4 regions of the Micromonospora sp. PTRAS2 genome follow, and region 4 is predicted to be linked to each of the others. Evidence: riboswitches for the same ligand, from Rfam matches in the RefSeq annotation. Region 4 holds a riboswitch; each other region holds the start of a gene.
The links. Region 4 has a riboswitch for cyclic di-AMP ahead of ACVMYR_RS18665 (C39 family peptidase). Riboswitches for the same ligand answer to the same signal wherever they lie in the genome.
Positions count from the first base shown of each region.

Region 1: linked by a shared signal. The riboswitch ahead of ACVMYR_RS01175 (coiled-coil domain-containing protein) and the one ahead of ACVMYR_RS18665 (C39 family peptidase) in region 4 are both predicted to bind cyclic di-AMP.
Region 2: linked by a shared signal. The riboswitch ahead of ACVMYR_RS03895 (C40 family peptidase) and the one ahead of ACVMYR_RS18665 (C39 family peptidase) in region 4 are both predicted to bind cyclic di-AMP.
Region 3: linked by a shared signal. The riboswitch ahead of ACVMYR_RS15905 (coiled-coil domain-containing protein) and the one ahead of ACVMYR_RS18665 (C39 family peptidase) in region 4 are both predicted to bind cyclic di-AMP.

Region 1 covers NZ_JBSWBU010000001.1:243,617-251,265, forward strand. The annotation lists gene ACVMYR_RS01155 (DUF305 domain-containing protein) at 1-574, opposite strand, end outside; gene ACVMYR_RS01160 (hypothetical protein) at 659-1,342, opposite strand; gene ACVMYR_RS01165 (heavy metal translocating P-type ATPase) at 1,447-3,468, opposite strand; gene ACVMYR_RS01170 (YibE/F family protein) at 3,828-5,267, shown strand; cyclic di-AMP (ydaO/yuaA leader) riboswitch at 5,434-5,564, shown strand; gene ACVMYR_RS01175 (coiled-coil domain-containing protein) at 5,569-6,594, shown strand; gene ACVMYR_RS01180 (carbonic anhydrase) at 6,713-7,423, opposite strand; partial or broken gene ACVMYR_RS01185 (helix-turn-helix transcriptional regulator) at 7,617-7,649, shown strand, end outside.
Region 2 covers NZ_JBSWBU010000001.1:802,234-809,882, reverse strand. The annotation lists gene ACVMYR_RS03900 (C40 family peptidase) at 102-1,118, shown strand; cyclic di-AMP (ydaO/yuaA leader) riboswitch at 1,328-1,468, shown strand; gene ACVMYR_RS03895 (C40 family peptidase) at 1,481-2,521, shown strand; gene dcd (dCTP deaminase) at 2,661-3,239, opposite strand; gene ACVMYR_RS03885 (pyridoxamine 5'-phosphate oxidase family protein) at 3,366-3,974, shown strand; gene ACVMYR_RS03880 (zinc metalloprotease) at 4,046-5,029, opposite strand; tRNA gene ACVMYR_RS03875 (tRNA-Gly) at 5,272-5,345, shown strand; gene ACVMYR_RS03870 (e9imm peptide) at 5,450-5,701, shown strand; gene ACVMYR_RS03865 (SAM-dependent methyltransferase) at 5,793-6,437, opposite strand; gene ACVMYR_RS03860 (DoxX family protein) at 6,499-6,858, opposite strand; gene ACVMYR_RS03855 (LLM class flavin-dependent oxidoreductase) at 6,999-7,649, shown strand, end outside.
Region 3 covers NZ_JBSWBU010000004.1:204,556-212,204, forward strand. The annotation lists gene ACVMYR_RS15890 (hypothetical protein) at 1-66, opposite strand, end outside; gene ACVMYR_RS15895 (STAS domain-containing protein) at 408-770, shown strand; gene ACVMYR_RS15900 (SRPBCC family protein) at 848-1,297, shown strand; gene ACVMYR_RS15905 (coiled-coil domain-containing protein) at 1,347-2,420, opposite strand; cyclic di-AMP (ydaO/yuaA leader) riboswitch at 2,425-2,554, opposite strand; gene ACVMYR_RS15910 (cation diffusion facilitator family transporter) at 2,708-3,622, opposite strand; gene ACVMYR_RS15915 (HelD family protein) at 3,729-5,846, opposite strand; gene ACVMYR_RS15920 (alpha/beta fold hydrolase) at 6,051-6,974, opposite strand; gene ACVMYR_RS15925 (hypothetical protein) at 7,258-7,587, opposite strand.
Region 4 covers NZ_JBSWBU010000005.1:179,189-186,837, reverse strand. The annotation lists gene ACVMYR_RS18670 (CDP-glycerol glycerophosphotransferase family protein) at 1-1,459, shown strand, start outside; gene ACVMYR_RS18665 (C39 family peptidase) at 1,605-2,477, opposite strand; cyclic di-AMP (ydaO/yuaA leader) riboswitch at 2,698-2,840, opposite strand; gene ACVMYR_RS18660 (hypothetical protein) at 3,271-4,038, opposite strand; gene ACVMYR_RS18655 (hypothetical protein) at 4,184-4,603, opposite strand; gene ACVMYR_RS18650 (acyltransferase family protein) at 4,772-5,929, opposite strand; gene ACVMYR_RS18645 (polysaccharide pyruvyl transferase family protein) at 6,128-7,450, shown strand; gene ACVMYR_RS18640 (glycosyltransferase family 2 protein) at 7,541-7,649, shown strand, end outside.

The DNA.
Region 1 (7,649 bases), on a different contig from region 4:
CGGGGTTCGCCCCCTCGGCCAACTCCTCCCTCGCCATGGTGATCGCGCCCTCGTGGTGGGCGATCATCATGGTCAGGAACTGCCGGTCGAAGCCGACGCCGCGCGCGCCGGCCAGCTTCGTCATGTCCGCCTCGGACATCATCCCCGGCATCTCGTGGTCCATCTCCGGCATGCCGTGCCCGTGCCCCGGGGCAGGCGACGGGACCGGCCGGCCCCACCCCGTCAGCCAGCCGGTCATGGTGGCGATCTCCGGCGCCTGGGCGGCCTTGATCGCGGCCGCGAGCCGCTTGACCTCCGGGTCCGCGGCGCGGGTCTCGGCCAACTCGGCCATCTCCACGGCCTGCCGGTGGTGCGGGATCATCATCTGGGCGAACATCACGTCGGCGTCGCCGAACGCGGCCGGCCCGCGCGTCGGAGTCCCGGCGGCGCTGGCGCCGGCAGCGGCGGTGCCGGCGGCCGGCTGGTCGTGGCTGGGCGAACCGTGGTCGGCGGAGCCGCAGGCGGCCAGGCCCAGGACGGCGGTCAGGGCCACGCCGGCAAGGGCGGCGCGGCGCGCGGTCGTACGAGTGGTCATGGTGAATCCTTCGGTCTCGGTCACGTACGAGGGCAGGACGGAGACACGGGTCACCGGCAGAGCCGGGCACCGCGCCGGGGCGTCCTACGTACGCGACACCGAGACCTCGGCCAGCCGAAGGCCGAGCGGGCGGGATGGCGGGGCGCGCGGCCCGGCGGACACGCCACCGGCCTGCCAGCCGGGCGGGCCGGGTGCCCGGGCACGGGTCAGCAGGAGCACGGCGACGAGCAGGGCCACCCCGAGCGCGCCGAGCACCGCCAGGCAGGCGCTCCACCCGGACGGCCCGTCGGCGCGGCCACCGTCCGGCAGCAGCCGGGCGGGCGCACACCCACCGGCCGGACAGCCGGCGCGGGCACCCAGGGTGACGGCGGCGACCATGCCGCCGACGGGGACGGCCATTCCACCGGCGAACGCCCAGAGCGCATCCGCGCCGCCGGCAAGCGCCACAGGGACAGCCGCGCCGCCGGCAAGCGCCACGGAGACAGCGGGCGCCACAGGGACAGCCGCGCCGCCGGCAAGCCCGACGGGGACAGCGGGCGCCACGGGACCGCCCATGCCGCCGACGAGTGCCACGGGACCGCCCGTGCCGTCGGCGAACGCCGCTGGGGCCGGGTGGCCGTCGCGCGGTGCTGCCCCGTCGTGGCCGGCGTGGGTGCCGCCGGAGTGTGCGCCGTGGCCGAGGGTGTGCATGGCGGCGAGGCCGATCAGGGTGCAGAGCAGCAGCGCGAGGCGACCCCACCGCCCGCCCGTCACCGCCGTCGTCCCCACACCACCACGCTAGAGCCTCGCCCGGGGTCGACTCACCTCGCCTCGCGGATGCGGGCGCGGAATGTGACCCGGCACCGCGAGCCGGGCTGCGGCCCCGGCCGGAATCAGCCGGGGGTGAGGCGGACCCGACGGAGCAGTTGGGCGTTCAGCGCCACCACGATCGTGGACGCCGACATCAGGATCGCCCCGACCGCCGGGCTCAGCGCCACCCCGGCCCAGGCCAGCACCCCGGCGGCCAGCGGCAGGGCCACCACGTTGTAGCCGGCCGCCCAGGCCAGGTTCTGCACCATCTTGCGGTAGGACGCCAGGGAGAGCCGGGCCACCGCCGCCACCCCGCGTGGGTCGGACGAGGCGAGCACCACCCCGGCGGACTCGATCGCCACGTCCGTGCCGGCCCCGATGGCGATGCCCACGTCGGCGCGGGCCAGCGCCGGGGCGTCGTTGACCCCGTCGCCGACCATCGCCACCGTCAGCCCACGTCGTTGCAGCTCGGTGACCTTCCCGTCCTTGTCGGCCGGCAGCACCTCCGCGAAGACCTCGTCCACACCGGCACGGAAGCCGAGATCGGCGGCGACCGCGTCCGCCACCGCCCGGGCGTCCCCGGTGATCATCGCGATGGTGCGGATGCCCTGGGCACGCAGCTCGGCGATCGCCTCGCGGGCCTCGGGGCGTACTTCGTCGGCGAGGGCGAGCGCGCCGAGCACCGTGCCGGGGAGGCGGACCAGGTGCAGCACGGCGGCCCCTCGCCCCGCCCAGTCGGCGGCGGCCTGCTCCAGCTCGGTGGGGAGGCCCACGCCCAGCTCGCGCAGCAGGGCAGGCCCGCCCACGGCGTACTCCGTGCCGTCGATCGTGGCCCGCACCCCACGGCCCGGCAGGGCGCGGAAGCCGGTGGCCGGTGCGGGGCCGCCGCGCTGTTCGGCGGCGGCGACGATCGCGCGGGCCAGCGGGTGCTCGCTGTCCGCCTCGACGCCGGCGGCCAGCCGCAGCAGCTCGTCCTCGCCGGTGCCCGCGACGGCCGCGACGCCGGTCACGGCGTGCTCGCCCCGGGTGAGGGTGCCGGTCTTGTCGAACAGCACCGCGTCGACGGTGCGCATCCGCTCCAGCGCGAGACGGTTCTTCACCAGGATGCCGGAGCGCGCCGCCACCGCCGTGGACAGCGCGATGACCAGCGGGATCGCGAGCCCCAGCGCGTGCGGGCAGGCGATGACCAGCACCGTGACGGTCCGCACGACGGCCTCGTCGGTGTCGCCGAGGAGGGACCAGACCACGACCGTCACCACGGCGGTGGCGGTGGCGACGTAGAACAGCCAGGCCGCGAAGCGGTCCGCGAGCACCTGGGCCCGGCCGCTGGAGCGCTGGGCCTCGGCGACCATGCGCTGGATGCCGGCGAGGGTGGTTTCCTCGCCGGTGGCCTGCACCTCGACCCGGAGCGCGGAGTCCGTGGCCACCGTGCCCGCCACCACCCGGTCGCCGACCGACCGGGCGACCGGGCGGGACTCGCCCGTGATCATGGACTCGTCCAGCTCGGCGGCCCCGTCGACGACCCGGCCGTCGGCCGGCACCCGACCGCCGGGCCGGACCAGCAGCACGTCGCCGACGTGCAGCGCGGCCACGGGGACCCGCTCGGTGCCGCCGTCGGGCCCGACCCGCTCCGCGTCGTCGGGCAGCAGCGCGGCCAGCGCCGCGAGGGCGCCCCGGGCCTGGCCGATCGCCTTCATCTCCTGCCAGTGCCCGAGCAGCATGATGGTGACCAGCGCCGCCAGCTCCCACCAGAAGTCCAGGTCGAACGCGCCGGCGCTGGTGGCCAGCGACGCGGCGTACGCCACGCTGATCGCCATCGCGATGAGCAGCATCATCCCGGGTGCCCGGTCGCGCAGCTCCCGGACCGCGCCGACCAGGAACGGCCACCCGCCCCACCAGAAGACCGCCGAGCCGAGCACCGGGCCGACCAGGGCCCGGCCGGGGAACTCCAGCGAGTAGCCGAACCAGTCCATCACCATGTGGCTGGTGACGACGATCGGCAGGGTCAGCGCGAGGCAGACCCAGAACCGGCGGCGGAACATCTCCGGGTCGTGCCCGGCGTGCTTGTCGTGCCCGGCGTGCCCGGCGTGCTCGTCGTGGGCCATGTCTCCAACATGCCCTGCCGCCCGCTGAATCGACAGCATGTCGGCCAGATGGCGGTATCAGGGCGGCCGGAACACCGCCATGTCGCCGACATGGTGTCGGCCGACCTGCGTTCGCAGGTGAGGGTGGCTACGATTCCGGGCGATGGGACGTGGGATCCCGCTCCGGGCGGCCCGCAGGGCGGAGACCGGGCCGCCGGTGGGGCGGGGCGGGGCTTCGGGCGGCCCGCGGGACGGGCAGGTCCTCCGGCGGCCGGCCCGGTGCGGTCGTCCGGGCAGCCGGCCCGGATCGATCGCCCGCGACGCTGAACCGTCCGGGCCGCCGAGCCGTACCCCGCGCTGACACCGTTTGGAGATCGTCGATGGGCGCCGACCACAACCGACCCGCCCCGCCCACCCCACCGAGGGTGCGGCGGGTCCTCGTCGCGACCGTGGTGCCCCTCTTCGTGCTCACCGTGATCGCGGCGGTCGTCCTGTGGCCCCGCGGCGGCGGCCCCGAGGTCGACGGCGGCTCGCCGGTGCCCCGCTATCACGGCACGGTGACCCGGGTGGTCACCGAGGAGTGCCCGCCGCAGCCGGAGACGCCGGAGGGCGGCGGGCCGGGCGTCGCGGACGGCCCGTGCGGCACGGTGACCGTCCGGGTGGAGCAGGGGCCCGACGCCGGGCAGCAGGTCGAGACGCCGATCCCGACCGGCCCCGGCGCGCCCACCGTCGCCGTCGACGACCGGATCGTGCTGGTGAAGCTGACCGACCCGGCCGACCCGGCGGCGAGCGCCTACAACATCGCCGAGCACCAGCGCGGCGCCCCGCTGATCTGGCTGGCGGTGGTGTTCGCGCTGGCGATCGTCGCGTTCGGCCGCTGGCGGGGGGTGGCCGCCCTGGCCGGGCTCGCCGCCACCTTCGCCATCCTGCTGACCTTCGTGCTGCCCGGCATCGGCGCGGGCGGGTCGCCGCTGCCGATCGCCGTCGTCGGCTCCGCGTTGATCATGTTCGTGGTGTTGTACCTCACCCACGGGGTCACCGCGCAGACGTCGGTGGCCGTCCTCGGCACCCTGGGCAGCCTGGTGCTCACCGGCCTGCTGGGCACCCTGGCCACGGCGGCCACCCACCTCACCGGGTACGGCAGCGAGGACGCCACCACCCTGTCGATGTTCCGGGGCGACGTGGACCTGCACGGCCTGCTGCTGGCCGGCATCATCATCGGTTCGCTCGGGGTGCTCGACGACGTCACCGTGACCCAGGCGGCCACGGTCACCGAGCTGGCGCACGCCAACCCGGGGTTGTCCCGGTTGCAGCTCTACCGGGCGGCCACCCGCGTCGGCCGGGCGCACATCGCCTCCACGGTCAACACGATCGTGCTGGCGTACGCGGGCGCGTCGCTGCCGCTGCTGCTCCTGCTCACCGCCGACTCCCGCCCCGTGACCGAGATCCTGACCAGCGAGTTCCTCGCCCAGGAGATCGTCCGCAGCGCGGTCGCCACGCTGGGCCTGATCGCCGCCGTGCCGCTCACCACCGGGCTGGCCGCCGTGGTCACCGCAGCGGGGCGCACGGCGGCGGGACACACCGCCACTGGGCACGCCGCTGAGGGGCACACCGCCGCGTCCCGGCCCGGCCCGGCGGACGGCGGGGACGTGCCGGCGGCGCGTACCCCCGGGGGCGGGCGGCGGACCGCGGACCGCAATCTCGCGCTGGAGGCGCTCGGCGGCGGCCGGGCGGCCGAGGGGGTCCCCGACGACCACGCCCCCACCCACCCCCCGGCCGGACGGCCGCACCGAGAAGGAGGCACGGACACCGCATGGTGACACTTCACAGCGTGACCGGTGGCGGCATCCGCCCTGAGAAGCGCATCACTGATTACCGATGGCGATTACGAAATGACGCTTTTAGTCGGCATCCGGACGTAGCTCCCCGCATGGGCTCTCGGGTAACCTCGCTGCCGGTCACCGCCGAAGGCGCGAAGCGGCGCCTGCGGTGCCGCCGCCCAATCGCCGCGAGGCGAGCCGGGGAACCAGGTGCCCGGGGTGAATCCGCGCGAGCGGTAGGGGCCGCTTCCGCCCCGAACCCGTCAGCTAACCCGGTCGGCGGTCGATGGAAGGGAACATTGTGACGGCACCCCTGCACCGCTGGTTGACACCCGTGGTGGCCGTGCTCGCTGCCCTGGCGGTCGTCGCCGGGCCGGCCGCCCCGGCGCTCGCCCTGCCCGCCGCCGCCCCCCAACCCTCGGGGCACGAGGAGGACGACGAGCCCCAGCTCATCACCGACGTCATCGAGGCGACGAACCGGGACTACGCCCAGGCGAAGTCGAAGCTCGAGAAGTCCAAGAAGCGCCAGGCCCAGCTCGCCGACGAGGTGCGCAAGGCCCAGGAGGAGCTGGACGCGCTCGCGCCGCAGGTCGGCGAGATGGCCGCGCAGTCGTACCGGACCGGCCGGGTCGGCGCGATGGCGATGCTGCTGGAGAGCAACACACCGGACTCGTTCGTCAAGCGCGCCTCGGCCCTCGACGAGCTGAACATGGTCAACGCCAACAAGCTGGCCGAGGTCAGCGCGGCGAAGAACCGCGCCGAGCAGGCCAAGCTCGCGCTCGACGCCGAGGTCCGCGAGCAGCAGAAGCAGGCGTCGGTCATGGCGAAGAAGAAGTTCGACGCCGAGAAGGCACTCGCCCTGGTCGGCGGCAAGGGCTTCACCGGCGGCCTGGTCAACGCCACCTCCCCGGTCGCGAGGATCGGGCCGGGCCGGACGTCGGACGGCGACTGGCGGCCCGAGTCGTGCAGCGAGAACGACCCCACCACCTCCGGCTGCATCACGCCCCGCACCCTGCACGCCTACAAGGAGACCAAGCGGGCCGGCTTCAACCGGTTCGTGGGCTGCTACCGGCCGGGCGGGCCGTGGGAACACCCCAAGGGCCGGGCCTGCGACTGGTCGCTCCAGAACAGCGGGTTCTCCCCCTGGCACAACAACGACACCCGGATGTACGGCAACAACCTCGCCGCGTTCCTGATCCGCAACGCCGACCGGCTCGGCATCTACTACGTCATCTGGAACCGGCAGATCTGGTTCCCGGCGACCGGCTGGAAGTCCTACAGCGGGCCGTCCAACCACACGGACCACGTGCACATGTCGCTGCTCTGACGCGGCGCGCCGCGCACGACGAGAGGGGCCGTCCCGCTGTGGGGGCGGCCCCTCTCGTCGTGTCTCGGGCGGCGGTGCGCGTCAGGGCCGGGGGTGAGCGCCGGGCGGCGGGGGTGCGTCAGGCGGCGGCGCGGGCCGGGGTGGCGTCCGCGGCCATGGCGGCCGGCACGGCGGCCACCGTCCGCACCCCGCCGGCACTGAGCCGGTACGACATCCCGACGACCGCGCAGCGGCCCGCGTCGACCTCGGCGGCCAGCACGGGCGACCGGTCGAGCATCGCCTCGACCGTGCACGCGATGTGGATGTCGACGATCTCGTCGATGCCCTCGACGCCCCGCTCGGCGGCCCGGTGCAGGCTGGGCACCACGGCGTCCACCACGGCCCGCAGGTTGCCGGCGGGCTCGCTGCCGGTGCCGGCCGCCGCCTTGGCCGCCTGCACCGCCCCGCAGGAGTCGTGGCCGAGCACCACCACCAGGGGGGTGCCCAGCACGGTCACGGCGTACTCGACGCTGCCCAACACCTCGGGGCCGACGGTGTGCCCGGCGGTGCGGACCACGAAGAGGTCCCCCAGGCCACGGTCGAAGATGATCTCGGCGGCCAGGCGGGAGTCGGAGCAGCCGACGATCACCGCGAACGGGTGCTGCCCGTCGGCGACGGCCGCCCGGTGGTCGGCGTCCTGGTTGGGGTGGCGCGGCGTTCCGCTCACGAAACGGTGGTTGCCGGCGTGCAGTTCGGCGAGGGCCCGGGCCGGGGTGCAGGCAGCGCCCGGCTCGCCCGGTCGCCCGACGGACGAGAGGGGGTCTAGCTGGCCGGAGCCCGCCTGAGCCATCGACATGCTGGAATGCTCCATGCCCCATCACCTCGTCATTCACGCGCACGACCAGTTCCCCCACGGTCACACGCAGCGAAAGGCACGTCAAGCGTTACGTGATACACATTTCCTGCTTTGGGAAGGGCTTGCGCAGGCCCGCGCTCCGGCCCGCGTCGGCCCAGGGGCGTGGGCGTCGTCGCCGAGCCCTAACATGTCCGACATGGCGACGACAGCAGGTGGGAAC
Region 2 (7,649 bases), on a different contig from region 4:
CTCGCGCGGGACTCCCCTAATGTGAGGCGCTGACCGCTGTGGGTCGTCTGCCTCGATCTTCCCTCTCGCGAGGCGCCCGGCGGTCGGTTGCGAAGGAGTCGGTGCCGGTGGCAACCATGCCCCCTCATCGTCATGCCCCGGAACGGTCAACCGCTCGCCCGGGTGGTGCCCGCCGTTTCGCACGCCGCCTGCTCACCTTGGTCGCGGCGGTCGCCGTCGGCGCCGGGACACTGACCGCGCCCGCGTACGCCGAGCCGTCGGTGGACGAGATCGAGGCGCAGATCGACAAGCAGTGGGAGCAGCTTGAGCCCACCATCGAGCAGTACAACAAGGTCCGCGCCCAGCTCAAGGTGAACCGCGAGAAGGCGGCGGAGGTGCAGAAGAAGATCGAGCCGCTGGCGCTTGAGACAGAGCTGGCGATGAACCGCGTCGGCGACCTCGCCTCCCGCTACTACATCTCCGGCCCGTCGCAGGACATCGGCGCGCTGCTGGTCAGCACCAAGCCGGGCACCCTCGCCGAGCAGCTGACCATCCTGGACCGGCTGGCCGCGCAGGAGCGCAAGCAGGTCGAGGGCGTGCTCGCCGTCCGGGCGAAGTACGACACCGAGAAGCAGAAGCTCGACACGCTCATCGTCTCCCAGGAGAAGCAGACCAAGGAACTGGCGGCGAAGAAGACCAAGATCAACGGTGAGATCAAGCGGCTCCAGGCGTCGATGCCGAAGACCGTGGTGTCCACCGAAGGCTGCCCGACGGTCACCGGCGTGGTCAGCGCCGCTGCCCGCACCGCCATCAAGACCGCCTGCGCCCAGGTCGGCGACCCGTACGTCTGGGGTGCCACCGGCCCGAACTCGTTCGACTGCTCCGGCCTGACCCAGTTCGCCTACAAGGCGGCCGGGATCCACCTGACCCACTTCACCGGCGCCCAGTGGAACGAGGGCCGCGCCATCCCGCGTTCCGAGGCCCGCCCCGGTGACCTGGTGTTCTTCTTCAGCGACCTGCACCACGTCGGCCTCTACATCGGCAACGACAAGATGGTGCACGCGCCCCGCGCCGGCAAGCCGGTCAACGTGAGCAGCATCAACACCATGCCGGTGGCCGGCTTCCGCCGACCCGGCTGACCCGGCCCGGCCCCCGCGAAGGCCGCGCCGCGCAGCACCACCCGAAGGCCCCCGGTCACCCGCCGGGGGCCTTCGGCGTGCGGCGGACATCGACGCCGGCCACGGGCCTGTACGGTGTGTCACGGCCGGTCGGGTTGCGGATCGATGGCGATCGTCTCTACTCTGGCCAATTGTCGGCCGGTAGCTGCACCGCCCAGCCGGGCGGTGACGGTGCGACACCGCCGAGTCGCCTCCGGGCGAGCCGGGGACCCAGGTACGCCGGGGTGAATCCGCAGCGGCGCTGCGGTAGGGCGCTCTCCCTTCCCGCCCGAACCCGTCAGCTAACCCGGTAGGCGGTAGAGGAAGAAGGAGAACGGAGCCCGGTGGCACTCCATGCCCCGCGGCGCCCGTCACGCCGGTCGGCCGACGCCGACCGGATGCCGGCTGCGCCGCGTACCCGCTGGTCACGCTGCACCACCGTCCTCGCCGCCCTCGTCGGCGTCGCCGTCGTCCTGACCGGCGCACCGACCGTGGCCCACGCCGACCCTTCGGTCGCCGAGATCGAGCGGCAGATCGACGAGGACTGGAACAAGCTCGAACCGATCATCGAGCGGCACAACGCCACCCGCCAGGACCTGGCCGCCAAGCGCAAGCAGGCCGACGCGCTCGCCGCGCGGATCGGGCCGCTCCAGCGCCAGGTGGACGAGGCGTTGAAGAAGGTCGGCGGCCTCGCCGCCGAGGCGTACAAGGGCGACAACATCTCGGTGGTCAACGCCCTGCTGGGCAGCCGCACGCCGAGCCAGATGATGGGGCAGCTGGAGCTGCTCGACCGGTTCGCCCAGCGCCAGCAGCACGACGTCCAGGCGGTCGTCGACCTCCGCGACGAGCTGGCCGCGAAGAAGCAGCCTCTCGACGAGATGGTCGCCCAGCTCACCCGCACCGAGGCCCAGCTCGCCGCGAAGAAGAAGCAGATCAACGCCGAGATCGACCGCCTGCAGAAGCTGCGGCTGAAGGTGTACGGCAACGGAGGCGGCGGCCCGTTGAAGCCCGCCCCCTGCCCGGCGAGCTATCCGGGTGGCGGCGCGGGGACGGCGGTGAAGTTCGCCTGCGCCCAGATCGGCAAGCCCTACGTCTGGGGCGCCGAGGGCCCGAACTCGTACGACTGCTCAGGGCTGATGCTGGCCGCCTGGGCGAAGGCCGGCGTCTCGCTGCCGCACAACGCGGCCCAGCAGCGGTCGGTGACCGCCAAGGTCAGCCGCGCCGACCTGCGCCCCGGCGACCTGGTCTTCTACTACTCCGACCTGCACCACGTCGGCATGTACGTGGGCGGGGGCTGGGTGGTGCACGCCTCCCGGGCCGGCGTCCCGGTGAAGATGAAGCGCGTCGACGACGGCCCGATCCACAGCTTCGGCCGCCCCGCCTGAGGTGCAAGGAGGGGCCCCTTCTTAACGCATACGGTCGAGAAGGGGCCCCTTCTCACACCCCTCGGGCGGGAGGACCGCGGAGGGTGGCGCAGCGCGCCGCAGCGTGCCGCAGGAGGAGCGGTACGTCAGGGGGCGGGGGTCAGCGGGGCGGCCAGGTGCGCCAGTTCTGCCACGAGCGGCTCGGGGTCGGGCCGCGCTGACCCTGGTAGCGCGAGCCGTAGACCGCCGAGCCGTACGGGTGCTCGGCCGGCGACGACAGCCGGAAGATGCACAGCTGGCCGATCTTCATGCCCGGCCACAGCGTGATCGGCAGGTTCGCCACGTTGGACAGCTCCAGCGTGACGTGGCCGGTGAAGCCCGGGTCGATGAAGCCGGCCGTGGAGTGGGTGAGCAACCCGAGCCGGCCCAGGCTCGACTTGCCCTCCAGCCGGCCGGCGAGCTGGTCGCCGAGCGAGATCACCTCCAGCGTGGAGGCGAGCACGAACTCGCCGGGGTGCAGCACGAACGGCTCGCCGTCGGGCACCTCGATCATGGAGGTCAGGTCGTCCTGCTGCGCCGACGGGTCGATGTGCGTGTAGAGGTGGTTGTTGAAGACCCGGAAGAGCTTGTCGAGGCGTACGTCGATGCTCGACGGCTGCACCAGGGTCGGCTCGAACGGCTCCAGCGCGAGCGTGCCGGCCTTCAGCTCGGCGACGAGGTCGCGGTCGGAGAGCAGCATCGCAACACCATAGCGAGGTGGGTCAGCGGGACCGGTCAGCGGGGCTGCTCAGCGGGCCTGCGAATCGGGTGCCCGACCCGCGCGTCGCGCTTCGCGTGTCGTACAGGTGTTCGATAGAATGCCGGCATGGCTTCCTGGTCCGAATTCGCCGCTGACGAGCCACGACTCGCCGACGGGATCCGTCATCTCATGCAGCAGTACGGGCCGGGCTTCGGCTACCTGGCCACCGTCCGCGCCGACGGCGGCCCCCGGGTGCACCCGGTGTCCCCGGTGATCACCGACGAGGGGCTCTTCTGCTTCGTCGTCGACTCGCCGAAGCGGCGCGACCTCGAACGCGACGGCCGCTACGCGCTGCACTCCTTCCCGCCGGAGGACAGCGACGACGAGGCGTACGTGGCCGGGCACGCCAGGCCGGTGACCGACCAGGCCCGGGTGGCCCGGCTCGCCGAGATCGGGCGAGCCGCGCCGCAGGTGGACTGGCGGCTCTTCGAGTTCACCGTCGACGTGGCGATGCTGGCCCGGCGCGGCGACGCCGGCACCGTGCGCCCGGGTGAGGCGACCGGTCGGCCGGCCGTGCAGGTCTGGCTCGACCCCGGTGCCGCTGGCGCTGCGGCCACCACCACTACTACTGCCACCACCGACGCCGCGAGCACCGCCCCGGGCGGGGGCGCGGTGGGCGTACCGGATCGGCGGTCGGTCCTCGACGGGCGCGGCGCCCATCGCGCGGCGGCCTGACCCCCACAGACGCCGGTGCCGGCCCGTCGGGAGACGGAGCCGGCACCGGAACGATCAGCGGCAGTGGTGCGTCATGCCGCGCGGTACGCGTTCCACGCGGTCAGCATCCGGGCCGCCTGGCCGGCGGTGAACTGGTACATGCAGGAGTCGTAGGTGTAGTCCATGAAGTTGGTGATCGGGTCCAGGCCGGTCGCGGTGCAGGTGTCCCGCCCGGTCGGGCACTGGTATGCCGGCGACGCCTCGGCCGGGGTGTCGCTCACGCCGTCGCCCGAGCCGGAGCAGCCGCCCTGGAAGGTGTGGTAGAGGTTCAGCCAGTGGCCGACCTCGTGGGTGCCGGTGTCACCCTGGTTGTAGTTGGTGGCGGTGCCGCCCGGCAGCGACTCGGTCAGCACGACGACGCCGTCCATGCTGTCGAGCCGGCGCTTCGGGAAGGTGGCCCAGCCGAGCAGGTCGTCGCTCAGCTCGCCGAGGTAGATGTTCAGCGTGTTCTTGCCGCCCTCGCGCAGCGAGGACTTCATCGAGCGCTCGGCCGAGGAGCCCTGCACGATCGGGAACCACGCCGGGTTGGTGACCCGGTTGATCTTCTGGAGCTGGAAGCTGAAGGCGGTGGCCGCGCCGCCGGTGGCGCCGGTGTAGGCCTGGTTCAACACGCTGATCTGCGAGTTGATCATCGAGTCCGGGATGTTGCCGCCGGCGCGGGTGCTGTCCTCCTGGATGACGTGCACGACGACCGGGATGGTCACGGTGGCGAGCGCGGCGGCGCCGGCACCGGCCCGGTAGTTGGCCCGCTCGCGCAGGGCGGCGGCGAGGTCGGCCTCCCGCTCGCGGGTCTCCTTGGCGGTCAGTTCGTTCGGCTCGTGCTTGGCGTGCGCGCCGGCCTTCACCCGGGCGTCCGAGTGGACGTCGGCCGGCTCGGCGCACGCCTCGGTCGGGGCGGCGGAGAAGGCCGAAGCGGCCGGGACGACACCCACGGCGGCGGTGCTGAGCAGGAGCGCGAGGGTCGTCGACGCGACGCCGGCGGTGCGCCGGGTCAGCAGGTTGGGACGGAGTCCCATGGGCCCACCTCTTTCTGGCGGCGCGACAGGGGGTGTGTCGCGCCGTGGCTTGAACGTGCGGGAGACGTTACAACCCATCGAGGCATTTGAGAATGGGCATATGTTGCGGCGATGAAAATCCCGCGTACCGACGATGGCCTGCGGATCTTGGTCGGCCGGGTGTCGGCGCGATCGGGACGATGGGGCGCGCGAGGGGTGCCTGGGTGCACGCGTCAGCGGTGTCGGGTACAGTGGGTCCGCCTGCGGGTGTAGTTCAATGGCAGAACATCAGCTTCCCAAGCTGACAGTGCGGGTTCGATTCCCGTCACCCGCTCCACGCACGAAGGCCCTGGTCAGGACGCAAGTCCCGAGCCGGGGCCTTCGGCGTTGCAAGGTCAATGGTCATGCGGCGTGTCGTCAGCCCGCTCGGAGGTGGTCGCCATGCCCGCGAAGCTGACCCGCAACGAGGCCGTCGCCCTCGTTGAGCGGATCATGCGGCTCGACTATGCCGAGGACGCCGAGTTGAACGACTGGCTGGACAGGCTCGAACGAGATCTCGTCTATCCGGATGTCTCTGAGCTGATCTTCAGCATCATGCCGGAGCTGACGGCTGCCGAGGTCGTTGACCGCGCCCTGGCCTACCGGCCGTTCGAGATGTGCGCGGCCCCGTGGACGGAGCCACCGGCAGGCTAGCTCGCTTCTCGTCCCGGTCCTTGGCAGCATGTCGGCGACATGGCGGTATCACGGTGGGTCGGATGCCGCCGTGTCGCCGCCATGGAGTCGATCATGGTTGACGGACGAACGTGAACAGCGCTCCGGAGGTGTCCAGCGGTCGGGGCGTGCCCGTGAACCGGTGCACGCCGACCGAGAAGAGCACGCCGTCCGGCGCGTAGAACGCCCGCTCGGCGAAACCGGCGTCCCGCAGCCAGCCGCGCAGCACCGGCGTCAGGTCGGGGGCGCGCCGGGTCCGCGTCCAGATCACCGTGGCACCGGCCGCGCACAGCTGCGGCAGGGCGGCCACGGTTCGGCGTACGTCATGGTCGTCGACGTTGCCGAAGACGCCCGCCATCAGCACGAGGTCGGCCGGCACCGCCTGTGCGTACGACGAGAGCCGGCCCGCGTCCGCCCGCCGGATGTCGACGTTCGCGAGGCCGGCCCCGGCGGCGGCTGCCCGGGCGGCGGCGACGTTGCCCGGGTCGTACTCCAGCAGCGTGGCGCGGACGCGGGCCGCGTCGGCCCGGCCAGCCAGCGCACCGACCAGGTCGTGTCCCTGGCCCGCACAGGCGCTGACGACCGCCAGCGGCTCGCCGGGGCGCTCGTCCAGCCACGCGGTGATCGCCCCGCGCACCAGCCGCAGCCGGCGGGACAGCGGGGAGTCTTCGTCGGCGTAGGGCTGGTGCCACGCCTGCCAGTCGGTCCCGGTCGTCATGGCGTCGAGCCTGCCAGCCCCGGCCCTGTCGGCCCACAGGCGCTCGCCGGACCCGGAGGCGTCAGAGCCGGCCGACGGCGACGAACACGCAGGTGGCGAGGATCGTCAGGTTGACCAGCACGGCGACGGGCTCGCGCAGCCGCAGGTGGATGCCCGCCGCGCCGACCATGACGACGCCGAGGCCGGCGGCGGCGAGCGGCGTGAGCCACGTCGCGATGCCGGTCAACCCGGGCAGGAGCAGCCCGACGGCCGCGAGGACCTCCAGCGCGGCCACGGTCCGCAGCATGGGCATGGGTACGATCCGCGCGCTCGTCTGCCCGCCCGCGAGTAGCCTCTCCCGGGACCAGGTGCCCTTGGTCAGCCCGGAGAAGGCGAAGATCAGTGCGAGGACCGCCTGCGCGGCCCAGAGTGCGACGTTCACGGCGACTCCCGATGGTCGTGGGTGGTGAACGAACCGGACACTTCGCACGACGGGATGCGCCGACGGTTGGTGACCGAGCGTGCGGCGGGGTGCTGCCTCGGCGGGATGCCGCCGGCCGGTCAGGACGTACGCTGGCGCTCATGCGGATTGGCATCGTGATCCTTCCGGACCAGCGCTGGTCGCAGTCGCAGCGCCGCTGGCGGCAGGCGGAGGAATGGGGCTTCGACCACGCCTGGACGTACGACCACCTGGGCTGGCGGGACCTGGTCGACGGGCCCTGGTTCGACTCGATGACCACGCTGACCGCCGCCGCCACGGTGACCTCCCGGATCCGGCTGGGCACCCTCGTCGCCTCGCCCAACTTCCGGCACCCGGCGGCCTTCGCCCGGCAGATCACCGCCCTCGACGACGTCTCCGGCGGCCGGTTCCTGCTCGGCGTCGGCGCGGGCGGCATCGGCTTCGACTCGGCCGTGCTGGGCGGGGAGACGCTGCCGCCCCGCCAGCGCGTCGACCGGCTCGCCGAGTTCGTCGAGCTGCTCGACCTGATTCTGCGCGAGGACGGCACCACCTGGCGCGGCGACTGGTTCGCCGCCGTGGACGCCCGCAACAACCCGGGCTGCGTGCAGACGCCCCGGGTGCCGTTCGTGATGGCCGCCAACGGCCCCCGCTCGATGCGGCTGGTGGCCCGGTTCGGGCAGGGCTGGGTCACCACCGGCACGGGCGGCGACGACGTGGAGCAGTGGTGGGGGACGGTCGCCGACCTCGCCACCCGGATGGACCGGGCGCTGGCC
Region 3 (7,649 bases), on a different contig from region 4:
GCCGCAGGCCAGCATGAGTGCGAGCAGCGCGCCGACGCCGGCCAGGCCGGCCAGTCTCCGGATCATGGGGTGGTCCCTTCCGAGCTACGGGTGTGGACGTCGCCGATGCTAGGCGGGGCGGGCAACGGTGGCGGGTCCCGCCGGTGGCGGCCGGGTGGGCACACGCCCGGGGAGCGGGGTGCGCGCAAAGGTCGGAGGGGACCGCTACCCTGGGTCGGCGACACCGGCCCCCGGGCCGGTCGTGCGGCAAACAGGATCTGAAAAGTCCGGATAAGGGCAACGTGTTTTGCCCTGATCCACGAATTGCTCATCCCGAGGGGTGGCGACCGAGGCCATCGGAGGAATACTCTCGGTCGCGGCCCGCGTACTGATGAGGCGCCCGTCAACGGGCGAGTGGAGGTGCTCGCGTGAGCCTGTCGATCGTGAAGTCGGTTCTTTCCGGTGGTGTCATCGAGATCGCCCCGCGCGGTGAGATCGACGTCGACACCGCGTACGAGGTGCGTGAAGCCATCGCCGAGGTGCTCACCAAGGGGCGGCCCGCCCGCATCGAGCTGAACATGCGTCTCGTCACCTTCATCGACTCGGTCGGCATCAGCGCGATGGTGGCCGGCTTCCAGACCGCCGAGGTCAGCGGGGTGAAGTTGGTCGTCACCGAGCCGAGCCGGTTCGTGCACCGGCAGCTCTGGGTGACCGGCCTGCTCGGGCTCTTCGGTGCCCCGGAGCCCTACCTCGCGGGCACGGCCACCCCTGAGGTGCTGCCCGGCGCCTGACGCGGCCGCCCGCGCTGGTCCACGCGCCGGGGCCTTCGACCCTTCCCCCACGCCCCCGGGTGGGGGACGATCGACGGATGCCCCGGCGCGACAGCTTCCAGTACTCGGTCCAGGCCCGCTGCTCGCGGGCGGAGGCGGTGGCGCTGCTCAGCGATCCCGCCCGGCAGACCGAGCTGCATCCGTTGATCACGCGGGTGCGCCGGCTGTCGTCCCGACCGGGAGCCCTGGCCAGCTACGCGATCACCGACCAGCTCGCCGCCGGGCCGGTGCGCTTCGGCGTGACGTACCAGGCGGACGTGCTCGTGGTGACCGACGACGAGATCGTCACGGTGGCCCGGCAGCGGCCGGCCACGACGGTGCGTAACCACACCCGGCTGCGCGACGAGCCGGACGGCCTCGTCCGCGTCGACGTGGAGATCACCCTGGTCGCACCGACGCCGCTGTTCGCGTACGCCTTCCGGCAGGCCCGCTCGGCGCACCTCGGGCTGGCCCGCCGGCTCGGCGAGGTGCTCGGCCGGGCGGCGTAGCGCCCCGGCGACCGTCCCGTCGGGGGAGGGCCGCCGGGGCGGGCGCGGGTCAGATCACCGACAGGTGCACGTGGTTGGTGTGGTCGCTGGACGGGTCCCCGTTTCCGCCGCTGTACGCCTTCCAGCCGCTGCTGGGCAGCCAGATCTGCTTGAACCAGATCACGTACAGCACGGCGAGCCGGTCGGCGTTGCGCACGAAGTACGCCGCCAGGTTGTTGCCGTAGGTGCGGTCCCCGCCGCTGGCCACGCCGCCGAAGCCGCCCTTCTGCGCGGCGAAGTCGCAGGCCCGCCCCTTCGGGTGCTCGCCGGAGCCGCCGGGCCGGTAGCAGGAGACGTACCGGGTGAAGCCGGCGGCCTTGGCCTGGTTGAGCGCGTGCAGGGTGCGCGGGGTGATGCAGCCGTTGGCGGGGGTGGGGTCGTTGACGCTGCACGACTCCGCCGGCCAGGAGCCGTCGGAGTTGCGCTTCGCGGGGGTGGCGTTCGCGCTGGAGGTGCCGCCCGGGCTGGACCCGCCGCCGCTGCTGCTGGCCTTGTTGTTGGCCACGGTCAGCGCCCGCTCGGCCTGCTCCTTGCGCTTGCCCATCAGCGCGACCTGCTTGCGCTGCTCGCGGATCTCGCCGTCGAGCGCCTGCCGGGTCTTCGTCGCCTCGTCCCGGGTGGTCAGCAGCTCGCGCAGCGCCCGGTCCTCGTTCGCGGCGATCGTGTCGAGCGCGGCGGCCCGGTCCAGGAACCCCTCGGGGGAGCTGCTGTCGAGCAGCACCGAGGCGGCGGTGAGCCGGCCCTTCTTGTACGCCACCCCGGCGATCTCGCCGACCTTGGTGCCGCGGGTGACCAGCTCGGCCTCGACCGTCTTGAGCTGGCCGCCGAGCTGCTGCTGCCGCTTCACCGACCGGTCGAGGGCGGTCTTGGCCTCCAGGTAGCCCTTGCTCGCCGCCTCGAGCTGGGCGCGCAGGGCGGGCGTGCCGCCCTCCTCGTCGTCGCCGGGTGCGGCGGCGAGCAGGCCGACGGGCGGCGCGGCCCCGGCCGGCGTCACCGGCGCGGCCCCGAGGCCGACGGCGAGCGTCAGCACCAGCGCCGCCGCCACCCGGGCAGCGATCCTTCCTACAGGTGCCACTACTGGCATATGCATGTCCTTCCGTCAGCCGCCGACCGGGTTAGCTGACGGGTTCGGGACGGAAGATCCCTACCGCTGGAGCGGATGCACCCCACAAACATGGTTCCCCGGCTCGCCCGCAGGCGATTAGGCGGCGGCCACCACAGGCGCCGGAGGGCGCCGCCCGGCGATGGCCGGGGCCGAGCCTACCGGTGCGCGTGGGACCAGCGCTGCTTCCGTGACGGAGGGTACGCGGATGAAGCCTGTCAAGTCAGTCATTCGGCCACGAATATCGCGAAAATTGATGAGCCTCGGTCTCACCAGCCGGCCGGCCCGCAGCCGTCGCGGGCGGCTCCCGGCTCGACCTGCAAGGTGGCGTGCTCGATGTGGAAGTCCTCGTGCAGGGCCGTGCGGGCGGCGGTCAGCACCGCGCCGACCTCCGCGCCGGGCGCCATGGTCAGGTGGGCCGAGGCGACCTCCATGCCGGAGGTCAGCGTCCAGACGTGCAGGTCGTGCACCTCGACCACGCCGGGCACGGCGGCCAGCCGGTCGTGCACGGCGGTCACCTGGAGGTGCTCCGGCGCGGCCTGCACCAGGATGCGCACCGCGGCCCGCCCGAGCCGCCAGGTGCGGGGCAGGATGAACACGCCGATCGCGACGGCCACCGCCGGGTCCGCCCACCACCAGCCGGTGGCCATGATCAGCGCCGCCGCGCCGATCACGCCGACCGACCCGAGCAGGTCGCCCAGCACCTCCAGGTACGCCCCGCGCAGGTTGATGCTCTCCTTCGCCCCGCTGCGCAGCAGGGCGAACGCGGCGACGTTGGCGAGCAGGCCCAGCACCGCCACCACGAGCATCGGGCCGGTGGTGACCTCGGGCGGGTCGCCGAAGCGGCGGACGGCCTCGACGAGGACGTAGACGGCGACGCCGCTGAGCAGCAGGGCGTTGCCGAGCGCGGCGAGCACCTCCAGCCGGTAGAGCCCGAACGTGCGCTGCGGGTCGGCGGTGGCCCGCCGGGTGGCGGTGATCGCGGCGAGCGCCATGCCGATGCCGAGCACGTCGGTGAACATGTGCCCGGCGTCGGAGAGCAGCGCCAGCGAGCCGGTGCCGAGCGCGGTCACCGCCTCGACGATCATCAGCGCGGCGAGCAGCGCGAACGCCGCCCAGAGTCGACCCGAGTGGCGGTCCGCCGCGTTCGCCGCCCCGTGGTGGTGGTCATGACCTGCGCCCACGCCCACACCCTCCGTCCGTGATCCCCGCCCGGCCCAATCTATGCTCACATCGCAATATGTGCAAGTGATCGACAGCGGTCCGGCCGAGGAACGGCCGGGCGCCGGATCAGCCCGTGGGTTCGATGGTGACGAGGCGCTGGGTCGCCCGGGACAGCGCCACGTACAGCGTCCGCACGCCCGACCCCGGGTCGGCCCGGATCTCGCCCGGGGCGACCAGCACCACGCCGTCGTACTCCATGCCCTTGGCCTGGAGGCTGGTCACCACCTGCAGGCGCGGCGCGGCCCGGCCCGCCAGCCAGCCCGCCACCTCGTCGCGGCGCGGCACCGGCGTGATCACCCCGACCGTGCCCTCCACCTCGCCGAGCAGGTCGCCGACCGCCGCGACGGTCGCCGCCGCCAGCTCGGCCGCCGGCACGGTCAGCTCGACCGGGGCCACGCCGGTGGACCGCACCGCCCGGGGCAGCGCCAGGTCCGGGTAGAGCCGGCGGATCTCCGCCGCCGCCACCGCGAAGATCTCCGCCGAGTTGCGGTAGTTGGTGGTCAGCTCGAACTGGTGCCGCCGGCGGCGGCCCAGCGCCGCGTCCCGGGCCCGGGTCAGCTCCTCCGGGTCCCCCGTCCACGCGGTCTGCGCCGGGTCGCCCACCACCGTCCAGGACGCCAACCGGCCCCGCCGGCCGATCATCCGCCACTGCATCGGCGACACGTCCTGCGCCTCGTCGACCACCACGTGCGCGAAGTCGCGGTAGTCCTCGGGCCGCTCCCGGGCCGCCTCCCGCGCCGCGCGCTGCCGGTCGGCATGCGTGCTCAGCTCGCGTACGCCCCCGGCGAGCTGGAACGGGTCGCGCTTCGCCCGCTTCGGCTGCAGCGGCTTGCCCAGCAGCGCGTCCAGCTCGTCGAGCAGGGCGATGTCGGCGATCGTGAGCCCCTCGACGTCCAGCGCCCGGTACGCCTCGACGAGCAGGCCCACCTCCGCCCGGGACAGCACCCCGGCGGCGTATCGCCGCAGCCGGTCGGGGCGGGCCAGCCAGCCCAGCACGTGCCGGGGGTGCAGCCGCGGCCACCACGCCTTGAGGAACTCGCGGAACTCGGGCCGCTCGGCGATCTCGTCCTCGAACGCGCGCTGCTCCGGCAACCGGCCGATGCCCAGCCGCCGGGCCTGCGCCCACAGCGCCGCGAACACCCCGTCGAAGCCCGCCCGGCGCGACTCGTTGCGGCGGGCCCCCCGGCCCAGCGCCCGGTCCCGGATGCCGTCGAGCTCCCGGCGGTCGAGCCGCAGCAGCTCACCCCGGTAGAGCAGGCGCAACTCGCCCGGCCCGCCCGGCACCGCGTCCCGCACCGCCCGCTCCAGCACCCGGCGCATCCGCAGGGAACCCTTCACCGCCGCCACCTCCGGCGGGTCGGTGCGCGTCGCGCCCATCCCCGGGAACATCGACCCCAGCGAGCGCAACGTCGCCGTCTCCTCGCCCAGCGACGGCAGCACCGAGGCGATGTACTCCACGAACACCGCCGACGGGCCCACCACCAGGATGCCGCCGCCCGCGTAGCGGCTGCGGTCGGAATAGAGCAGGTACGCCGCCCGGTGCAGGGCCACCGCCGTCTTGCCCGTGCCCGGCCCGCCCGAGACGATCGTGACCCCGGAGGCGGGGGAGCGGATCGCCTCGTCCTGCTCGCGCTGGATCGTGGCCACGATGTCCCGCATCCCCCGGCCCGTGGCCCGGGACAGGGTCGCCAGCAGCCCTCCGTCGCCCACCACCGCCATGTCCGGTGGGGCCGCCGCCGGATCCAGCAGGTCGTCCTCGATCCGGGTCACCCGCTCCGCCGACGAGGAGATCGTGCGCCGCCGCACCACGCCCAGCGGCTGGGCGGGCGTCGCCTGGTAGAAGGCGGCGGCGGCCGGGGCCCGCCAGTCCACGACCAGGGTCTCGGCGTCCTCGCCGCGCACCCCGAGCCGCCCCACGTGCAGCACCTGCCCCTCGCGCAGGTCCAGCCGGCCGAAGACCAGCCCCTCGTGCTCGGCATCGAGCACGTGCCGGCGCTGGGCGGCGTGGAAGACCATCGCGTCCCGCTCGACGAGCGCCCCGAAGTTGCCCACCCGGGCCAGGCGGTAGCCGTCCTTCTCGGCCTGCGCGGCAAAGCGGCGCAGCTCGGCGAGGCGGGCGTACACCCGGTCGAGGTGCCGCTGCTCGGCGGCGATCTCCTGCTCCAGGGTCGTGCGGTCGGTCAACGTACGGGCTCCTCGCAGACGGCGGCGTCGGCCGCGCCAGGGGCGCGGCGGCGCGCCGGGGTGACCGGGTGAGGGTACGGCCAGCAGCTGACGGCTTCGCGGGGCCATGCCGCCGCCGCGATCCACCCCACGTCCCGGGCGGCCGGCGCGGGTCCCCCGGTCGGCGCCGCCGCGGCCCCGGTCAGGCCCCGTCGGGGCCCCCGGTCAGCGCGGCGCGGACGCCTCCGGCGCGCCCGCCAGCACCCGGCCCAGCACCCCGGCCAGGGCCGCGTTCACCTGCTCGGGCCGCTCCATCATCAGCATGTGCCCGGCGCCCGGGCAGACCGTCAGCTCCGTCGCCGGCAGGGCCGCCGCGATCGACTCGGCGCACGGCGGCGGGGTGAGCCGGTCCCGGTCGCCGACCAGCGCCGCCGCCGGCAGGTGGGCCAGCGCCGCGAGGGTGTCCAGCCGGTGCTGGGCCCCGATCGACGCCCGGAACCCGCCGATCGAGCGCAGCGTGGCCCGGGCCACCGCCGAGGTGACCAGCCGGATGTCGGTCGGGTCGCAGCGGTCGCCGAAGAGCATCCAGCGGATGCTGGGCCGCAGGGCGCGCAGCAGCGCCCGGGGCGGACGCCACGCGCCGCAGCGGGCCAGCACCCCCGCGCCCGTGGTCTCGGCCAGCCGGATCAGCCGGGCGATGCGGGGGGAGAGGCCGTAGACGGTGTGGGTGTGCCCCTCGGCGGTGGTCGAGACGAACACCAGCCCCGCCGTGCGGGCGGCGAAGTGGCCGGGGTGCCGGTGCGCGTACTCCATGATCGTCATGCCGCCCATCGAGTGCCCGACCAGCACCACCGGCCCGGCCGGCGCGACGGCGTCGAGCACGGCGGCCAGGTCGTCGCCGAGCTGGGCCAGGGTGGCGGTGCGCAGCGCCATGCAGCCGGACCGGCCGTGCCCCCGGGCGTCGTACGTGACCACCCGGACCCGGTCGCCGAAGCGCTCGCGCAGCTCGGCGAGCTGCCGGTGCCAGCTGCGCCCGTCCAGCGTCCAGCCGTGCAGCAGGACGGCGGTGACGTCGGCGTCGGCCGGCCCGGACGTCTCGACGTGCAGGCGCACGTCGTCCGTGAGCCGCACCTCCACGTGTTCCGGCATCGCCGCCTCCCCTCGGGCCGCCACGGAAACTTCACCGCCGGGTGACCCAGCAGTAACAAACCGACTACCCGCCATGACACCACGCCAACCCTGTGCAAGGAAGGGCCCCTTCTTAACGCCTGCGGTAGAGAAGGGTCCCCTTCTCACCTTCGACGGCCCGGAGGGGCGCGGGAGCGGGGTGCAGACGGCGAACCGCCCGCCGGGTGGCCCGGCGGGCGGTTCGCGGTGGCGCAGGTGAAGCGGTTGTCGCAGGTGAAGCGGTCGAGCGGGTGTCGCGGCGGGCTCAGCCGCCGAAGACACCGGCCTCGGCGAGGCGCTTCTCGGTGGCGTCCCAGCCGTGGTCGGGGTGGGCGGCCGCGAGGCTGTTCAGCTCGGCCCGGATCTTGGCGGCGTGGCCGGCGGCGGCCAGCACCCGGATCTCCTCGACGAAGGCGTCGGAGTCGGTGCGCAGGTGCGCGGTCTTGCCGTTGGTCAGGTTCCGCACGTAGGCGTGCTTGCCGCCGTTGAGCGGGATCAGGTACTTGAACTCGCCCAGCACGCTGAGGGCCCCACCCTGGCCAGCCTGGCCGGCCCGGACTGACGCGCGCGCGGTCTTAGAGGTGTTGCTCGCCACGGAGGTACTCCTTGGAGACGTACGGGAGGACGGGGAACGTCCGGGGGCTGTGACGGGGGACG
Region 4 (7,649 bases):
CGACCCGGCGCTGGCGGCGACGGCCCTGGTGCTGCTGGGGCTGGTGCTGCTGGTGGGGCCGCTGCGGCAGGCCGGCGACCTGGAGATCCGGGCGGCGAACCTGCCCGTGCGGTCGTGGACCCCGCTGGTCGCGGCCCGGCTGGGCGACGCCCTGCTGATGCTGCTCGCCGTGGTGGCGCTGGCCGCCGCCCTGGTGCTGCCGGCCTGGGTCGCCCTGCTGGTGGCCCTCGCCGTCGGCGCGGGGGCCGGGGCGGTCGCGGCCGACCTGGCGAAGCGGCGGTTCCGGCCCGGGGCGGGCGGCTCGGCGGTGGCCCGGGCGCTGCGGGCGCACCGGCCGGAGTTCCTGCTGCACTTCTCCGCCCCGCCCGGGTCGGAATACCAGGTCACCATGTGGCTGCCGTACCTGGAGCGGATCGGCCGGCCGTTCTTCGTGATGGTGCGGGAGCCGGAGTTCCTCGCCCCGATCGCCGCGGCCACCAGCGCCCCGGTGGTCTACTGCCCGACGCTGAAGGCGATGGACGAGGCGCTGGTGCCGAGCCTGAAGGTGGCGTTCTACGTCAACCACGGGGCGAAGAACAGCCACTGCATCCGGTTCTCGCAGCTCACCCACGTGCAGATCCACCACGGCGACAGCGACAAGGCCCCGAGCGCCAACCCGGTCACGGCGCTGTTCGACCGCAACTTCGTGGCCGGGCGGGCGGCGATCGACCGGTACGCCCGGGCCGGGGTGGACATCCCGGCGGAGAAGTTCGTCGTGGTCGGCCGCCCGCAGGTCGAGTCGATCGAGGTACGCCGCGCGCCAGCCACCGGCCTGGCGAACCCGACGGTGCTCTACACCCCGACCTGGACGGGGCACCACGCCGACGCCAACTACTGTTCGCTGCCGGTGGGCGAGACGATCGTGCGGGGGCTGCTGGCCCGGGGCGCGACGGTGATCCTGCGCGCCCACCCGTACACGGGGCAGAACCCGGCGTCGGCGCGGCAGCTCGCCCGGCTCACGGAGCTGCTGGCGGCGGACCGGGCCCGCACCGGGCGGCAGCACGTCTTCGGGGCGGCGGCCAGCAGGGAGCTGTCCCTGGTCGACTGCGTCAACCGCTCCGACGCGCTCGTCTCGGACGTCTCCGGCGTCATCTCCGACTACCTCTACTCCGGCAAGCCGTACGCGGTGACGGACATGGTCGGCGACGGCGACCGGTTCGTCGAGCGGTTCCCGCTGGCCGGCTCGGGTTACGTGCTGCGGCGCGACGCGGGCAACCTCGACGAGGTGCTCGGTCTGCTGCTGGACACCGACCCGAAGGCGGCGGCCCGCTGGGGCAACCGGGCCCACTACCTGGGCGACTTCCCGGCCGAGGCGTACGCCGAGGCGTTCCTTTCGGCGGCCCGCCGGGAGCTGGAGCCGGGCTGGAACCCCCCGGCCCCGCGCGCCGCCGACGCGATGAGCCACTCCCCCACCGCCTGATCGTCCCGCCTCCGATTCTTGGACAGTTGCTGTTCGCCCTGAACCGCAACTGTCCAAGAATCGAGGCCGTCCCCGCCTGCCCGGAGACAGCACCGGCCCCGGCTCTCTGCGGAGGAGAGCCGGGGCCGGTGGGGGGAGGGTGATGTCAGGCCGAGTAGCCCCGCGTCGCCGCCCAGTGGGCCAGCGCGGCGGTGCTGATCCAGTACGCCGGGACGGCCGGGTCCGCCGAGTCGGCGATGCGCACGGTCCGCCCGGAGTCGCGGTAGCCGACGACGGCGATGTAGTGGCCGCCGGGGAACGAGTGCCAGCCGCCGTCGACGTCGGTGGCGTCGCCGGCGATGTTGACCACGACGCCGCGACCGGCGCTGACCGCCTTCACCACGTCGGCCCGGAGCCGCTCCGTCTCCGCCGAGGTGGCGGCGCCGCCGGGGATCAGCCGGGTCCGGTACGGCTCGCCCTTGACCATCTCGTTGAGCACGCGGGTGGTGTCGTAGGCCGAGTTGGTGCCCATCTCGGTGGTGCCGAGGCGGGCGGCCAGGTCGTCCTGGGTGCCGTCGACGCCGGTGGCGGAGAGCGCGTTGCGCACCGCAGCCGGGCCGCAGTAGTAGTAGGTGGTCTGGGCCTCGTAGTCGTAGTCGAGGACCTTCGACGACGGCGGCTTCGGGGCCGCGGGCTTCGCCGTGGTCTTCTTCGGCGTCGCCGAGGCCGTCAGGTCGGGGTTCGGGGCGGCCGAGGTGGCGCTCGGCGACGGCGCGGCGCTGCTCGGGGAGGCGAGCGGCGCGGCGATCCGGGCCTGGGCGCGGCTGGCCGCGCCGTCGAGGCGGGGTGCCACCTCGGCCACGGCGGCGTTGGTGGTCCGCTGCGGGGCGGGGGCGTCGTCGTCGACGGCGGCGAGCAGCGCGCCGGTGCCGGAGGCCAGCAGCAGCGCCGCGGCGGAGCCGGCGACGACCTGGTACGGGCGTTCTGTGGCGAGTCGCCGCAGGTGCCGCTTGAGCTGATCGTTCACGTGTTCCTCCACGGGACGGGGGCGGAAGCGGAGGCACCCGGGCGCGCGTCGGCGCACGGCGGCGCGGACGTGTCCGCGGCCGGTGGGGTCTCCGCTTTCTGGGGCGCCCGCTCAGGCGGGCGTACGCAGGGGTGCGACGGTCAGTGCGCCGGCTCGGCGGCGGCGGACACGGGCACCGGGCTCCGTGGTGGAGGAACAACCCGGGGGGTGGGGTCAAACTGCACGAGGATGGAACTCCTTCCGACACCGCCTACCGGGTTAGCTGACGGATTCGGGCGGGAAGATCGCCCTACCGCAGGCCGTGGCCCGCGGATTCACCCCGGACGTGCAATGGGTCCCCGGTTCGTGATCGTCACGATTGAGCGGGTCGGCGCGGCGTCGCCTCTTGCGATCGGGTACCGCACCGGACGGGCCGACACTACTGGCCGACGAAAGCCCTGCCAACCCCACGCCACCTGCTTAAACGCCCCCTGGCCGACCTATTTACGGGGCATTAGGAGACTGACGTGACTCAATGGGACTGCCGACCCATCCGACGCCAACGAACCCGCAACGGGACGACGCGGCCCGAATCTCGGCGAATACCGACCCGGATCAAACCGAATAGCCCCGCCTGCCCGATCCCACCCCACCATGACCCGCCTCACACCCACCCAACCCGCCCCCGCCGCGTCCCGCCTCGGTGATCAAGAGAAAAGCGTCAGAGTTGATCTCCGCGATGACGCAAACCTCTTGATCACCGCGGTCACGGCGATCACCGCGATCACCGTGGTCGCCGCGATCACCACCACCACGGTGTCCGCGGTTACCGGGCCGGGGCGGGGCGGGGTGGGCGCCAGCCGGTGATCCCGAGGACCCTGCCGGAGGCCGTTGCGCTGGTCGTCGGCGCGTGGGCGGGCCGGGCGCGCTCGGCGGCGGCGTACGCCTCGGCGGCCAGCGCCCGGGCGGCCTCGGCCGCCAGTTCGGCATCGCCCCACGCGGCCCGCTCGCGCGCGGCGGCGGCACGGTAGCGGGCCAGCCTGCCGTCCCGGACGGCCCGGGCCAGGACGACCTCCTGCTCCACTGGGTGCAGCCGGGGGTCCCAGCCGCCCCGGCGGGCGAAGACGTCGCAGAGCTGCCCGATGGACAACTCGCCCCGCAGGTGGGCCGCCGTGGCGGCGTGGTGCAGCCAGCGCTCCCGGGCCGCGTACTCGGCGGGGGTACGCGGGGTGTGCGGCGTCGGCAGCGCGCCCGCGTCGCGGAAGCGTCGGGCGGCGGTCTCCGCCTCGTCGTACGCCTGCCAGGCCCGCTCGGCGGCGTCCTGGGCGGCCGTCCAGGCGGCCCGTCGGCGGCGGGCGTTCTGCGCCGCCCCGGCGGCGGCCACCGCCACCTCCTCGGCGTACCGACGCAGGTCGGCGGCGGCCGGGGCGGGCGGGGCGGCGGGCCGGGCCGGGGGCTCGACGGCGGCAGGGCGGTCCCGCTCGGGGCGGGCGACCAGCACGGCGAGCACGGTGAGCGCCAGCACGAGCAGCACGGACCAGATGGCGGCGGCCAGCGGCACCTCGGTCAGGAACTGGTAGAGAACGATGTCCATGGTCGGCACCTCGCGGGCAGGGAGGCGGAAAGGGATCCGGGCCGCCGCCGGGCGGGACGCCTGCGGCGTACGGGCCCGGCGGCTGGGGCGGCGGTGGGTGAGGGTCGTCGGCGACGGTGGTGGCGGGCGCGGCCCGCCGCGTGGCTCAGGCGGCCGGCGGCGCGCGGGGGCCGACGGCGGCGGGGACGAGCCCGGTCGGCACCCGCTGCGGGGCCGGCGCGGCGACCTGCGGGGGCCCGGCCTCGGCGGGCGGCGGTGCGTCGGCGGGCGGCCACGGGCCGGCGGCACCCGCTGCGGCGGTGGAGCCGGCGGCGATGGACCCGGTGGCGGCGGATGCCGCGACGGTGCGGGCCTCCGCGACGGCGGCGGGCCCCGCAACGGAGGCGGCGGCGACGGCAGGGCCGGAGCCGGCCTGGCCGGGGTCGACGCCGGCGGGGAGCATCGTGCCCGGCGGCAGCGACGCGGCACCGAGGGAGAACGCGACCACGACGGCGAGGGTCGCCAGCCTCCGCGCCGTCCAGCGCGCGACCCACCACAGGGGACAGGTCAGCGCGACGGGAAGCACCCGTCCACGCTACCGCCACCGGCCGCGCCACGCACCGCCGGCGAGCGTGTCACCTGCTGAACGCGGCGTGGCGCACCACGGGCGACGCACCGCTGCCCACGCGCCCACCGGCCACCCGCCACCGGCGGCGGGGTCAGGGGCCGGGTCGGCGGCGGAGCGGGCGGCGGGTCAGGCGGCGGCGGCCGGGGCGCGGGGTCGGCGCGGCGGCCCGAGCCGGCGGGTCAGCGGCATCTCCACCCACCGGTGCAGCAGCGCGGCCAGGCCGAGGTTGACCAGCAGGAAGCCGACCGCCGCCAGCGGGCCCCACCAGCCGGGCAGCCCCGTGCCGAGCCGGTCGGCCAGCCGCAGGACGGTGATCATGACGAAGACGTGCACCAGGTAGAAGGCGAAGGAGACCTCGCCGAGCCAGACCATCGGCCGGGACCGCCACGGCGTCCGCGCGCCGCGCACGTCCGCGTCGGCGGCGGCCACGATGACCAGCAGGTACGCCGCCGCGAGCAGCGCCGCCCACAGCTCGGCGCGGATCCACTGGGCGGCGACCACCCAGGTGACGACGAACATGACGCTGGCGGCGGTGAGCCCCGGGCCGCGCCAGCGCCCCCGGCGCAGCAGCTCGGCGGCGGCCACCCCCATCCAGAACTCCAGGGACCGCACGACCGGGAAGATCTGGGTGAACCACCAGGTGCTCTCCTGCGGCACCAGGCGCTGCCCCGGCCAGAGCGCCACGATCAGCAGCGGCACGGCCGCCACCACCGCCCACAGCGCCCCGACCGGGGCCCGGCGCACCAGCGGCAGCGCGAACGGCAGGCAGACGTAGAAGAACAGCTCGCAGGAGAGCGACCAGCTCACCGAGTTGACGCTGTAGAAGTAGCCGGGCGTCGGGTCCCACGCCTGGACCAGGAACAGGTTCTCCACCGCGGCGCGGACGTTGACCGGGTCGGCGAAGACCCACACCCCGGTCACCAGCACCACCGCCCACATCAGCAAATGGTTCGGGTAGATCTTGGCGAGCCGGCGGCGCAGGAAGTCGCGTCGGCGGTCCCCGTCGCGGGCCGACCAGACCAGCACGAAGCCGCTGAGGATGAAGAAGAACTCGACGCCGGACAGGCCCAGCGTGAACAGCCAGTCGACGACGGCCTTGGCCTCGGGCTGGCCGACGATCCGCATGGTGCCGACGTGGTAGCCGAAGACGAGCAGGGCGGCGACCCAGCGCAGCCCGGTCAGCGAGGGCAGCCGGCTGGCCGAACGGGCCGGCGCGTCGGGGCGTACGACGGTCGGGGTGCCGGGGAGGCCGGCGGCCCGACCGGCCGCGGGGGTCACCAGCACCGCTCTCCTCCTCGCGGACGCCCCGGGTCGAGGCCGCCGCCCGGGTGGCGGCGGGCCGCGCGGTGCCGCCCCGCCGGCACCCTACCCGGTGCGGCCGGGCGCGCCGCCCGCCGTCGGCCGGCACGTGACGCGCCTGGCGGCGGCACGGGCGCGATGGCCTAATATCGCGGTCTCGGCCACGACGAGGGGACAACACGGATGCACCAGCGGATCCTGCTGCGGGCCAAGAAGGGGCCGTTCGACGTCAAGTCGCCGGAGGAGACGTTCGAGCGCAACTGGATCGGCGAGAACGCTGGCAACCTCGTGTTCAGCCACGCGGCGCACAAGCTGCTGCGGACGTCGACGGCGGAGGTCACCTCCTCGGAGTTCCGGGTCAACCCGCGCGAGGCCGACGAGATCAACGAGCGGTACGACGTGTTCGTGGTGCCGCTGGCGAACGCGTTCCGGCGCAGCTACGCCCACCGCCTGGTCGCCATGACCCGGCTGATCGAGCGGCTGAAGATCCCGGTGGTGGTGTTCGGGGTCGGCGCGCAGACCAACGTCGACGGCGACCGGGAGTACCTGCGGCCGATCGACGACGCGGTGAAGGCGTTCGTCTCGGCTGTGCTGGACCGGTCGCACAGCATCGGGGTGCGGGGCGAGATCACCGAGGGGTACCTGCGCACCCTGGGCTTCTCCGCCGTCGACGTGATCGGCTGCCCGTCGATGTTCCTGCACGGCGACAGCCTGCGGGTCGACAAGCGCAAGACCACGCTCACCGTCGAGGACCGGGTGGCGCTGACCGTCTCCCCGTACGTGAAGTCGATGGCGAAGGTCATCGCCTCGCACCACCGGCGGTACCCGAACCTGCGCTACCTGCCGCAGGACCTGAAGACGCTGGGCACCCTGCTCTTCGGCGACGCCCCGGAGGACCGGGGCAAGAAGGCGGCCATCCCGATCCACACCTCCCACCCGCTGTTCACCGAGGACAAGGTGCGGATGTTCGTCGACCCGTGGACGTGGATGGACTACCTGTCGCGGTTCGACTTCAACTTCGGCACCCGCATCCACGGCACCATCACGGCGCTGGTGGCGGGGACGCCGGGCTACCTCTTCGCGCACGACTCGCGGACGCTGGAGCTGGCCCGGTACTTCGACATCCCGCACCGGCTGATGAAGGACGTCCCGCCGGACGTGGACGCCATAGAGCTCTACGACGAGGCCGACTACAGCGCGCTCAACAACGGGCACAAGGCCCGGTACGCGACGATGACGGCGTTCCTGGCCAAGCACGACCTCGGGGTCTCCTTCGCCGACGGCGACAGCGCCGCCCGGTTCGACCGGCAGGTCGCCGAGACGACGTTCCCCCCGGCGGTACGCGCGCAGTCGGCCACCGACCCGGCCGAGCTGATCGCCCGCATCCAGTGGCTGCACGACCGCAACCAGGAGCTGAAGGAGACCGTCGCGGGCTTCGAGTCGCACCGGCTGCGGGCCCGGATGCGGGCGGCCGGCGGCCGGATGAAGCGGATGCTCAACCGTTAACCCTCCGTAGGGGGTCTGTTCAGCGAGCCCACCCCCGGCGGATACGTCAGGTTCCGGGGCCGTCCATCCGGGCGGTCGAAGGTGTCGGGCGTGGTCAATGAGCCGACGCGGAGCCCACTGCTGAGCATCGTCGTCCCGGTGCACGGCGTCGAGGCGTACCTGTACCAGTGCCTGGAGTCGATCCTCGGCGGCCTGTCCG